DNA from 3 places in the Paraburkholderia jirisanensis genome. Region 3 is predicted to be linked to each of the others. Evidence: riboswitches for the same ligand, from Rfam matches in the RefSeq annotation. Region 3 holds a riboswitch; each other region holds the start of a gene.
The links. A riboswitch is a leader RNA that binds a small molecule or an ion and turns the genes downstream of it on or off. The one in region 3 is predicted to bind cobalamin.
Positions count from the first base shown of each region.

Region 1: another riboswitch for cobalamin. It lies ahead of ACYVNQ_RS12935 (cobalamin biosynthesis protein); the one in region 3 lies ahead of ACYVNQ_RS15545 (CbtB domain-containing protein).
Region 2: another riboswitch for cobalamin. It lies ahead of ACYVNQ_RS34385 (TonB-dependent receptor plug domain-containing protein); the one in region 3 lies ahead of ACYVNQ_RS15545 (CbtB domain-containing protein).

Region 1 is NZ_BAAGSQ010000025.1:221,331-225,223, reverse strand. Features, by position in the region: cobalamin riboswitch at 1-208, opposite strand, end outside; gene ACYVNQ_RS12940 (SDR family oxidoreductase) at 269-1,087, opposite strand; cobalamin riboswitch at 1,440-1,679, shown strand; gene ACYVNQ_RS12935 (cobalamin biosynthesis protein) at 1,863-2,297, shown strand; gene cobO (cob(I)yrinic acid a,c-diamide adenosyltransferase) at 2,294-2,896, shown strand; gene ACYVNQ_RS12925 (cobyrinate a,c-diamide synthase) at 2,900-3,893, shown strand, end outside.
Region 2 is NZ_BAAGSQ010000033.1:543,787-547,679, reverse strand. Features, by position in the region: gene ACYVNQ_RS34410 (SIMPL domain-containing protein) at 1-244, opposite strand, end outside; gene ACYVNQ_RS34405 (EVE domain-containing protein) at 471-938, opposite strand; RNA gene ssrS (6S RNA) at 993-1,174, opposite strand; gene ACYVNQ_RS34395 (cell division protein ZapA) at 1,241-1,555, opposite strand; gene ACYVNQ_RS34390 (ATPase) at 1,552-1,914, opposite strand; cobalamin riboswitch at 2,137-2,383, shown strand; gene ACYVNQ_RS34385 (TonB-dependent receptor plug domain-containing protein) at 2,454-3,893, shown strand, end outside.
Region 3 is NZ_BAAGSQ010000025.1:870,370-874,262, reverse strand. Features, by position in the region: gene ACYVNQ_RS15560 (dienelactone hydrolase family protein) at 1-242, shown strand, start outside; gene ACYVNQ_RS15555 (hypothetical protein) at 358-576, opposite strand; gene ACYVNQ_RS15550 (histidine phosphatase family protein) at 722-1,363, opposite strand; cobalamin riboswitch at 1,404-1,560, shown strand; gene ACYVNQ_RS15545 (CbtB domain-containing protein) at 1,600-1,827, shown strand; gene ACYVNQ_RS15540 (CbtA family protein) at 1,841-2,602, shown strand; gene ACYVNQ_RS15535 (LysR family transcriptional regulator) at 2,677-3,603, opposite strand; gene ACYVNQ_RS15530 (AEC family transporter) at 3,702-3,893, shown strand, end outside.

The DNA.
Region 1 (3,893 bases), 650 kb from region 3:
CTCGCGCAGTGGTTGTCTGGCGGCGCGGCCTTGCGCACCGCCAGCGAAGCCGGCTCTGCATCGCGACTGACGCGATGCGCTCGCCTTCCGTTGCGGGGGCAGCACAGGTTGACCCGGTCGCCGCGCGGCGGCGGACGGGGCCCGCTGTTTCCCGTTTAACTGCGCACGCCAGAACGCGCTCGCGAGCACCAGAAGTGCGTGCGAGTGTAGGCCCGGCAGTGCTGTGCGTCAAGAAAGGCGCCTGCAAGCTGCGCCGCACGGCAAGCGGTTACGAAAACTGCGCGGCGAGCTTCGCCAGATAGTCTTCGATCGGCACCGACGAACGCAGCGCGACCAGATCCTTCGACATCTGCCCGACCAGCGTGCGGAACTGCTTGTTGGCGCCCGTTGCGAGCGCGTAGATCTCGTCGACGATCAATTGCGGATCGTCGCGCAGGTTCGGGTCGCTCGACGCGAACAGCGCCTGCACCTTGTCGACGATGCGGTCGTAATCGTTGATGGTCGGATCGGTGCTGAACGTCATGTTGGACGCGAAGCTGTTGTCCTTGAAGCCGCCGGACTCGACGAGGTGCAGATCGATCGAAAGCGGCGCGAGCTCGTAGTACAGGCCCTCGATCAAGCCCTCCAGCGCGAACTTCGACATGTTGTAGAGCGAGCCGGTGGGCACCGCCGTCGTCACGCCCATGAACGAACTGATGTTGATGATCTTGCCGCGCTTTTGTGCACGCATGTGCGGCAGGAACGCGCGGATCACGTTGATCGGGCCGCGCACGTTGACGGCGAATTGCCAGTCGATGGTTTCCTCGCTCGCGAATTCGAGCGGGCCGTATGCGCCGACACCCGCGTTGTTGACCACTACATCGATGCCGCCGAATACCTCGATCGCCTCGTGCGCCGCGCGGCGTGCTTGCGATGCGTCGGTCACGTCGAGTTCGATCACATGAATACGGTCGTGCTGCGCCAGTTCATTGCCACGTGCGGTATCGCGCATCGTCGCGGCGACGTTCCAGCCTTGTTCGGCAAAGTAAAGCGCTGCGCGCTTGCCGAGGCCGCTGCTTGTGCCGGTGATGAAGACGGTGTGCGCCATGAAGGCTCTCCAGATGGGTAAAGCGGCTAGCCGCGGGTTGAGGGTGTTCTTCGTTGTTATGGACTTTACAGTCAATATAAGAAGAAAAAATATCCCACGTGATCAACATAGTGGGCGTGTGGCGATGCCGTCTATAAACATCCTAAACATCATTAAATATGCAAGAATATTCGCTTTATCCGGCTTCGAATCCAGCACATCTTCAGCAGACAGCATGTCGCCTTGCCGTGCGGATCATGGCTCCAGAAATGGATCGAACTGTCAATAAACGATCTGAATGAGCCTTTATCGTTATCGCGACGGCACGCATGGACGTTTGTGTGCGCCGGGCCGGCCACGCGCCCGCCTGTGCTATCGTATGCGCGCGTCCGGTGCCGCCCTGCGTTTTCACGCGCACAGGTGGTTAAACGGGAAACAGGAAAGCGCGGCCTGACGCAGATCGCCGCCAAACCTGTGCTGTCCCCGCAACGGTAAGCGGCCCGCAGATCCCACTCTGCACAGGCGTTTCAAAGCCACTGCCCGGCAACGCGGGTGGGAAGGCGAAACGCCTGCGGCCGTCAGCCCGGATACCGGCCAGACGCAAGGGGGCGAACGTCACGCTCGCCGATCGCCGGTTCCGCGGGGGACGGACACGGGCGCCCACGCGCGGTGCGCCTTCTTCTATCGCCATCGCGCACGCTATGTGACATCGCATGAGGCTTTTTCAGCTGCTTCATTTCATGGCCGCACGCGCAGAGCGCACGCCGGCCTGTCGTTACGCTCGCGGCGGCAGCCGATGAAACGGCTCGTGCTCGGCATCGGCTGCAGGAGCGGCGCGTCGTTCGAACAGATCGACGCAGCCGTGCGCGACGCGCTCGGCGCGCATTCGATCGACGAAGTTCTGACCGTCGCCACACTCGATTCCAAAGCTCAAGAACCCGGCTTGCTTGCGTTCTGCGCGCGGCATGCGCTAGCGCTGCAGGCCTTTTCGCGCGCGCAGATTGCTGGCGCGCCTGCAGGGCCGACACCTTCAGAGACCGTGCGTGCCCATGCCGGCGTCGGCGGCGTATGCGAGCCATGCGCGCTGCTCGCCGCGCCCGCCGGCCAGCTGATTACACCCAAACGCGTGCGCGACGGCGTGACCGTCGCGATCGCAAGCTTCGATACGGGTGCGCACGCAAGCCACGCCGCGCACGTCTCGAATCCCTCCATCGCACAGGACCCACCATGAAAACCGATCCCGAAGCCCACCTGCGCATGACACAGCGCCGCCGCGAAGGCCACGAGAAGAAACAGGCCGAGGCCACCGTCGAAAAGGGTTTGCTGATCGTCAATACGGGCACCGGCAAGGGCAAGACCACGGCTGCATTCGGCATGGCCGTACGCGTGCTCGGCCATGGCATGAAACTCGGCGTCGTGCAGTTCATCAAGGGCGCGCTGCACACGGCCGAACGCGATTTCCTCGGCGCGCTGCCGAACTGCGAGTTCATTACGATGGGCGACGGCTATACGTGGAACACGCAGAACCGCGACGCCGACGTCGCAACCGCCCGCAAAGGCTGGGACGAAGCGCGCCGGATGATCGAAAGCGGCGACTATCAGATGGTGATTCTCGACGAGCTGAACACGGTGCTGAAGTACGAATACCTGCCGCTCGACGAAGTGCTCGGCGTGCTCAACGCGCGGCCGGCGATGCTGCACGTCGTCGTGACCGGCCGCCATGCGCCCGAAGCGCTGGTCGAGGCCGCCGATCTCGTCACCGAAATGCGCATCGTCAAGCATCCGTACCGCGAGCAGCATGTGAAGGCGCAGCGCGGCGTGGAGTTCTGATCGATGACCGCGTGTCCGGCGCTGTTCATCAGCGCGCCCGCTTCCGGCCAGGGCAAGACGACCATCACCGCAGGGCTCGCGCGCCTGCATCGGCGCGCGGGCCGGCGCGTGCGTGTGTTCAAGACCGGGCCGGACTTTCTCGACCCGATGATTCTCGCGCGCGCCAGTGGCGCGCCGGTCGAATCGCTCGACCTGTGGATGGTCGGCGCGAACCGATGCCGCGAACTGCTCGCGCAAGCCGCTGCGCAGGCCGATCTGATCCTGATCGAAGGCGTAATGGGGCTGTACGACGGTACGCCGAGCAGCGCGGACCTTGCCGCCGCGTTCGGCGTGCCGGTGGTTGCGGTCATTTCAGCGAAGGCGATGGCGCAGACCTTCGGCGCCATCGCCTTCGGCCTCGCGCACTATCGCACCGACGTGCCGCTCTTCGGCGTGTTCGCCAATCGCGTCGGCTCGGAACGGCATGCGCAGATGCTCGAAGCCGCGCTGCCGGATGGTCTGCAGTGGATGGGCTCGATTGCCAGCAGTGCGGCAATCGAACTGCCTGACCGGCATCTCGGTCTCGTTCAGGCGGCGGAGATCGAAGATCTGGAGCGGCGTCTTGAACTCGCGGCCGATGCCGTTGCGCAAACGCCGCTTGCGCAACTGCCGCCGGCGGTGTCGTTCGCCAATCCGTCGGCAAGCGATCCGGATGCGCCGTCGCTGCCGCATCTGCTTGATGGCACGCATATCGCCGTGGCGCGCGACGCGGCGTTTTCGTTCATCTATCCCGCCAACCTCGCCCTGCTCGAACAGTTGGGTGCGCGCGTCAGTTTTTTTTCTCCGCTCGCCGACGAGCCGCTGCCGGATACCGCCACCGCGCTGTATCTGCCAGGCGGCTACCCGGAGCTGCACGCGGCCACGCTTGCGAGGCAAGCCACCACGGCGAACTCGGTGCGCGCGCATGTCGCGGCGAACCGACCCGTGTTCGCCGAATGCGGCGGCATGCTGTATCTGC
Region 2 (3,893 bases), on a different contig from region 3:
CCGCGCGTTCGTTGAGCGTTTTGGTCAGCGACGACGGGTCTTGCGCTTGCTGCTCATAAAACAGCGTGATGTTTACGACGTCCTGCGGTACTTCGCTGCTTGCCTGGGCATTCAGCGACAGCACGCCGGCAGGCTGATACGGCACGACGGTCTGTGCGCGCGCGGCGACCGGCGCAAGCGCCATCAGCAGAGGAACGGCACAGGTGCCGGCGAAGGCCAGCGCAAGCGTAATTTTTCTCGTCATAGGTCGACTCCTTGGTTAGGCGAGAGAGCGGCGCGCGGCAGCAGATCGGGCGACGTGACTTGACGTGACGCGATGCAGTCAGACTCGCGAGCTTGCAACTCCCTTGCGACCCCTTAGTCGCACGACAATACGTTCTGGTTCCCGAAGCGCTGACGTGCGCCAATGCCGAAACGCCATCGGACGAAAGCAAGGGTCGCGCGCAGCATGCAGGCTCACGCAATGCGCATCACGCTTTCCTGGCCAGCTGCTTCGTAATGAACGCCCATTCGGTATCGGTCACTGGCGTGATCGACAGCCGGTTGCCCTTCGCGAGCACGCGCATGTCCGCGAGTTCGGGATGCTCGCGCAATGCGGCGAGCGGAATCAGCTGAAGCTTCTTCTTGAACACCACGTCGACCAAGGTCCAGCGCGGCGTTTCCTGCGACGACTTCGCGTCGTAGTACGGGCTCTTCGGATCGAACTGTGTCGGGTCGGGGTAGGGCGTCGACGACACCTCGGCCAGACCGGCGATGCCGGGCTCCGGGCAGCTCGAGTGATAGAACAGCACGCCGTCGCCGATCTTCATGATGTCGCGCATGAAGTTGCGTGCCTGATAGTTGCGCACGCCCGTCCATGGCAACGTGCGCTGCGATGCATTCGCGAGGTCGTCGATGCTTGCCTCGTCCGGTTCGGACTTCATTAGCCAATAGCGCATGATTCGAATGGACAAAGAAAAACGGCACCGGACGAATGTCCGATGCCGTTGAGATAGGTCCCCGCCTTAGCCGCTAGGCCGGCATCCTGAACCGGAGGTTCAGAATTGGTCGCAGTTAGCAGCACTTCGGGTACATCAGACAGAGTGACGCGCACACCCGTGCTACAAATTTCCGCAACCGTGCACATGGCATTGGTTCAAGGAATATATGACCTTGGCGAACCAGGCAGGGAAGCTAAACCTTAACAAACTCGTAAAACGCTACTGCTGAAATCTTGCTGCACCTTGCAGTTCAAAGATGCTTACTGAGCACTGTATTGCCCGATCACTGCACCGAGCTGCTCATTCATTTGCGCCATTGTACGCCGGATTTCCTCGGCAGGAAAAGATTCTCCGTGACGCACGCTGCTTTGTAGCTGAAGCAGTTCCGATGCCAGCGACAGGGCCGCCATCACCGCGATGCGATCGACGCCGCGCACGCTGCTGCTCGTGCGGATCTTCGTCATTTCGGCATCGACGCGAGCCACCGCTTCGAGCAGCGCGCCTTCGGTTTCCGGCGAGCAGGCGAGGCGATAGGACTGACCGATAATCGACACTTCGATCTGCTTCGTGGTCATGCGTTTTCTCCGTGACGGGTCACGTCGCTATGCGCGCTGTCGTGCGGTTCGTGCGCGTCGGGCGCGAGCAGGTCGAGCTGGCTGTCGGGCTCGGCATGCGAACGTGCGCGCGGCAGTTTTTCGAGGATGGCGTTCAGGCGCACCTGTGCGTCGTCGATTTTCGCCGACAACGTATCGCGCTCCGCTTGCAACGCATTGCGCTCTTCGCGAGTTTGCTCGAGTTCCGCGCGAGTGGCCTCGCATTCGGTACGTGCGTGCGCAAGCTGCTCTTCGAGCGCGCTACGTGCTTCTTGATGGCGTTGGTTGATTTCAATCAACCGGCCGATATTTTTGGATAAGGTTTCGAGTTCGGTGAGCATGAGCTGCGTCCTCTAAAGACGCTGCATTTTAGCGCGGAATACCGGACGTTCGGGCATTTGTCTCGTTTCGAGACGTAACAACAACGCATATTTTGCACGACGCGGCACGTGCATGCCGCGCAAAACGCATGACGTATACGTGTTTTTTGCAGATTCGCGGCGCCCGATCACGCAGGCCCATTTCGATATTGCTGCTTTCTTGACGCTCCCGGCGCGCGCTCCTACACTTGCCGCACTTTGGTGCCCGCGGGCGATTTTCGTATCGCACGCAGTTAAACGGGAAGCAGGGAGCGCAGTCCGCCAGGACGAGCCAACCTGCGCTGTCCTCGCAACGGTAAGCGACCGCATCGTGATGCAGGTCGGCCCCGCGCGCGTTCGACGAACGCGCCACATGCCACTGCGCAGCTTGCGCGGGAAGGCGGGCCGAGATGTCGCCAGCCCGGATACCGGCCAGAGAGGAGGGTGCGCGATGACGCGCCCTGTCATGCATCGGCTTGCGAGGGACAGGCCGCGCGCCCTGTCCACAGGAACGTTTTCCGATGCTCATACCCACCGCCCGCGCGGCGCTATGTGCGTGCGCGAGCCTGCCGTTTGGCGTGCCCGTGCAAGCTGTTCACGTCGTGCAAGCCGATCCCGACAACACACTGCACACATCGCAAAACGGCACGCAAGATCGCAGCACACATAACGGCAACGTTGAGAGCGCGACGCTCAGCGGCGCAGAGCCTGCCGGCCCATCTGTCGCCACGCTTGCGCCGCTCGTCGTCACCGCCCGGCGCGATGCGCAGCCGCTTGCCGATGCGTTGCCGCAGACCGTGCGCTTCGACGCACAGGACATCGCCGACACGACCGCCCGCGATCTGTCCGGCCTGCTGGCGCTCGCGCCGGGCGCGCAGATCGTGCGCAACGGCGGCCCGGGCTCGACCGCGAGCCTGTTCCTGCGCGGCGCTTCGCCGGCGCAATCGCTGGTGTTGGTCGACGGCGTACGGATCGACTCGGTGAGCCAGGGCAGCGCGCAGCTCGAACAGATCCCGCTCGACCAGATCGATCACGTCGAAGTGGTGAACGGCAACGTGTCCGCGCTATACGGTTCGGGCGCGATCGGCGGGGTCGTGCAGGTGTTCACAAAGGATGGCGGCAACCATCCGCCGCGCTTTCACTTCGAGACCGAGCTCGGCAGCTATCACGCCCAGCGCCAGGCGGCGGGTGTCGACGGAGCGCTCGATCGCGACGGCCGCACCACCTTCAGCATCGAGCTGGCGCGCGCGAAGGACGACGGCTTCTCGTCGATCGACCCGGCGCTGGCGCCGGTCAACCCGAACGCTAACGGCTATCTGAACCAGAGCGTATCGGCGTCGCTGCGGCACAGGTTCAGCGAGCGCTGGGACGCGGGCGTGCGCTTTTTCCAGTCGAACGGCAACGACAGCTTCGACGATCCATTCGGGCTACCTGGCGATCTCAACAATCTTCACAGCCGCGTGCAGGCGGTGTCGGCGTTCGCGAACGGCAAGCTGACCGACTGGTGGACGAGCCGTTTCGTCGCCGCGCGCAGCAGCGACCGCAACGACACGGCGTTGAACGGCGCATACCAGTACCGCTACGACACCGACAACCGCCAGTACACGTGGCAAAACGATTTCGCGCTCGCCCCCGAACAGAAGCTGCAGCTTGGCTACGAACATCTGGACCAGAGCCTCGACTCGAACCAGTACACGGCGCCCGGGCGCCACGTGAACTCGCTGTTCGCCGGCTACAGCGGACGGCTTGGCGCCAGCCAGTGGCAGGCCAACCTGCGGCGCGACCAGTACTCCGATTTCGGCGGGGCAAACAGTTACTATCTCGGCTACGGCTATAACTTCAGCGAACACTGGAAGGCGACTGCAAGCTGGTCCGATGCGTTTCGCGCGCCGGGCTTCAACGATCTGTTCTTTCCGTTCAGCGGCAATCCTGCGATTCAACCTGAACGGAGCCATTCGCTC
Region 3 (3,893 bases):
CGCCGACCGGCCGCTACTTCGAAGTGGCGATGCTGGCAGTGGTGCGCTTTCGCGGCGAGCGGATCGACAGCGTGCACGCGTATTGGGATCAGGCGTCGGTGCTGGTGCAGATCGGCATGCTCGATCCAGCCGGCTTGCCGGTGACCGGCGTCGAGTCGGCGCGCCGCGTGCTCGACTTTACGCATGGCAACGGTACGCTGATGCCGGGGTTGAGCGGCGGCGGGCTTGATCGGCCTGCGTGATTTGGCTCGCATGAGTCGGCCTGCGTGATTTGGCTCGCCTGAGTCGGCCCGCCTGAGTCGGCCCACATGAGCCGCCGCCCGGCGGCCGCGCGCTAGCGCCGGCCGCTGCGTCGTTTCAGCCAGTGCTCTCGGCAGTACGCTTGTTCAACTCACGCGATGCGGCGAGCGGAATGCGCGCGTCGTCCCACGTCGCGAGCCACTCGATCTCCTTCGACGTGAAGACCTGGCCGTAATTGCGCAGCGCGTACTGCAGCGAATCGATGATGTGGTTGCGGATGATCTCGGGCGTGCGTGTGTCGTCGAGCACGGAGCGAAACGCTTCGAGCGTAGCCATCGGATTGCCTCGGGAAAACGTGAACGTCGGAACCGTGGTGTTATCGCACGTCAAAAAAAGCCGCGGCAAGCGGACAAAATAGTTCGACGTGCACGGGGCGTGGTGCGACAGGGACCACGTGAAGCCGCCGTTTAGCGCGCATGACTCATTGCCGAGGCGCAGTCGCCAGTGCAGTCGCCTGTGCCGGCCACCATGCCCAGCCGCGCGCGGACCGGCGCAATTCGACCACCGTAAGCGGCGCAATCTCGATGTGCGCGAAGGCGGCGGACGTAGCGTGCAACGTATGAACGATCGCCGCGCGCATCACGGCCGCATGGGTGATAGCGATCACGGTGCGATCGGATGCGCGACCTTGTGCCTCATCGGGCGCGGCAAAACCGTCGAGCCATGCGCCGACGCGTGCCAACACCGCATCGAAAGATTCCCCGCCTGGCGGCGCGGCGGCAGGATCGCGCAGCCATGCTTCGAGCACGTGACAGGCATGCGGTGCCTGCGATGCTTCAGCGGCGAGTTCAGCGAGCCGTCGGCCGCGCCAGGCACCGTAGTCGGTCTCTGCAAGCGCATCGCAAACGGTGGCAGCGAGCCCGAGGGCGGCTGCTGTCTCACGCGCGCAGGCCGCAGGGCTCGTCAGCGCCGCGCTGCTGCCGCGCGCGAGGTCTGCGGCCTGCGCATACGCGGCAGCGGCAGCGTGGCCGCGCGCGTCGAGCCCTTCGTCGGGGCCGGCAAACCTGCCGCTGCGCTGCGCCGCGGTCGGCGCATGGCTCACCAGCAACAGACGTGTCTGCATTTTTCCTTTCCGTTGAAACGCGCAGTGCGCATGAGCCACGCCCCTTCTGGCGCGGCACAGTTTAACGCGTAGAATAAGCGCAATCCGAAGCGCGGAAGCCGGTGCAAGTCCGGCGCGGTCGCGCCACTGTAATCGGCCACCCGGTATGGTCCTGGTGTGGCCCGTAAGTCAGACCCAGCTTCGTCACCTTTCCCTTTATCGCTAGCGGGGCGCGCATCCCCAAGGAGATCTCCGTCATGACCGACACCGTACTCAAGCCGCTCGACGCTCTCGAGCCCGCCGCCGCGCCCACGCCGATTCCGCTGCGCGAGCTGCTGCCATGGGTCGTGTTCGGCGGCTTGCTGTTGCTGCTGGTGCTGTATTTCGTCGGTGCCGAAGAGGGCGCCACCTCGCTGATCCCGGGCATGTACGTGCATGAGTTCGTGCACGACGGCCGTCACCTGCTCGGCTTCCCCTGCCACTGAACCGGAGCGGAACATGGTAGGTAAATTGCTGGTGCGCGGCATGCTGGCAGGCATCGCCGCGGGGCTCATCACGTTCGCGTTTGCCCGCGTGGTGGGCGAGCCGCAAGTCGATCAGGCGATCTCGTTCGAAGAGAAAGCGGACGCGGCGAAAGAGGCCGCTGAAGGCCACGCGCACGAACATGAAGAAGAACTGGTGAGCCGTCCGACCCAGGCGGGGCTGGGGTTGCTGACCGGCGTTCTCGCGTACGGCGCGGCGATCGGCGGCTTGTTCGCGCTGACTTTTGCGTACCTTCACGGCCGGGCCGGCCGTGTCAGCGCGCGTGCGCTGTCGGCCTTGCTCGCGCTAGGCGCATTCGTCGCAATCGCAATCGTGCCGGCGCTCAAGTATCCGCCGAATCCGCCGTCGGTCGGCGACCCTGAAACGATCGGCTATCGCACCGGCCTGTACTTTCTGATGATCGCGATTTCGCTGACTGCGCTGGTGTTTTCAATGAAGGTGCGGCGCCATGCGGCGGCGCGCCTCGGTGCGTGGAACGGCTCGATTGCGGCGGGCGTGCTGTTCGTTGCGATCATCGCGGCCGTGCAGATTGGCCTGCCGGACATCAACGAAGTGCCGGCCGCGTTCCCGGCCGTCGTGCTGTGGAAATTCCGGGTCGCGGCGCTCGGCATGCAGACGCTGCTGTGGGGCGTGCTTGGGTTGCTGTTCGGCGCGCTCGTCGAACGGATGCAACGCGTGCAGCGCGGCGCACGGGCGCCGGGGCGCCTCGCGGGTTGAAGCGCGCGTAGCAGCGGGCAAGTCCCGCGGATCCGATCTGCGAAGCAACGACCTGATCCGCGAACCCATTTCCTCTACGCAGCCGGTGCGACATGCGCGCGCCGGCTGCCATCAAGCGGTGCGAGCGGCAGCTCGCCCACCATCTGCAGAAAGCGCGCAAGACACGGATTGCGATTTGCGTGCGACCACACCAGCACCTGCGAAACCGTCGGCGCATCCGCGAGCGGCTTGAATACCACGCCCGCCAACTGCGCGCGGCGCATCGATGCCGGCACCAGCGCCACGCCCGCACCCTCGTCGACGAGGCTTAGCACGGTCTGCTGCAAGCGCACTTCGAAGCGCACGTCCGGCTCGAACCCGGCCTCACGGCAATGGCCGGCGATGGTTTCGTGCAGGCCCGGACCGACTTCCTTGCTGGCGATCACGAACGGTTCCTGCGCCAGTTGCGCGGCGTGCAGCTTGCGCTGCCGTGCGAGCGCATGCGTACGCGGCAGCGCCACGCACAACGGCTCGACCAGCACGGTGCGCTCGGTCAGGCCGCGTGGCGGCGCATCGGCCAGCATGATCGCCGCATCGACCTGGGCGTTCTGCACCTGTGGGCCAAGATCGTTCGACACGATTTCGCGCAGGTTCAGCGTGACGTCCGGAAAAGCCGTGCTGTAAGCGCGCGCGAAGGTGGGCAGCACGCTATACGCGGCGCACATCGTAAAACCGATCGTCAGTTCGCCGCGCTCGCCGAACGACGCGGCGCGCGCATGGTGGCCGGCCTGGTCGAGCGCGGCGAGGATCGCCTTGGCATCGGTGTAGAAACGCTCGCCGGCAGCGGTCAGCGTGACGCTGCGTGGTGTGCGCTCGATCAGCCTGACGCCCAGCGACGCCTCGAGCGCGGCCAGTTGGCGCGACAGCGGCGGCTGCGACAGATGCAGACGCGCTGCGGCACGGCCGAAATGGCGTGTTTCGGCAAGCGCGACGAAATAGCGGAGCGGTTTGACGTCGATCATGATGCAAAAAAAGTATTGTTGGCGGCTTCAATCAGCATTGGATTGTATCGCTGCTAACGTTTACCCTGAGGTGCACTTCACCAGACCCACTCGCCGCGATGCTGTCCACGCTTGAAATCCTGCTGCCCGTTTTTGCACTGATTCTGGCCGGCTTCTTCAGCCGCCGGCGCAATCTGCTCGGTCCGAGCGCCGCTTCCGAACTGAACCGCTTCGTCGTCTGGCTCGCGCTGCCTGCGTTGCTGTTCGATACGATGGCGCACTCCACGTGGCAGCAACTGGACCAGCCGGGC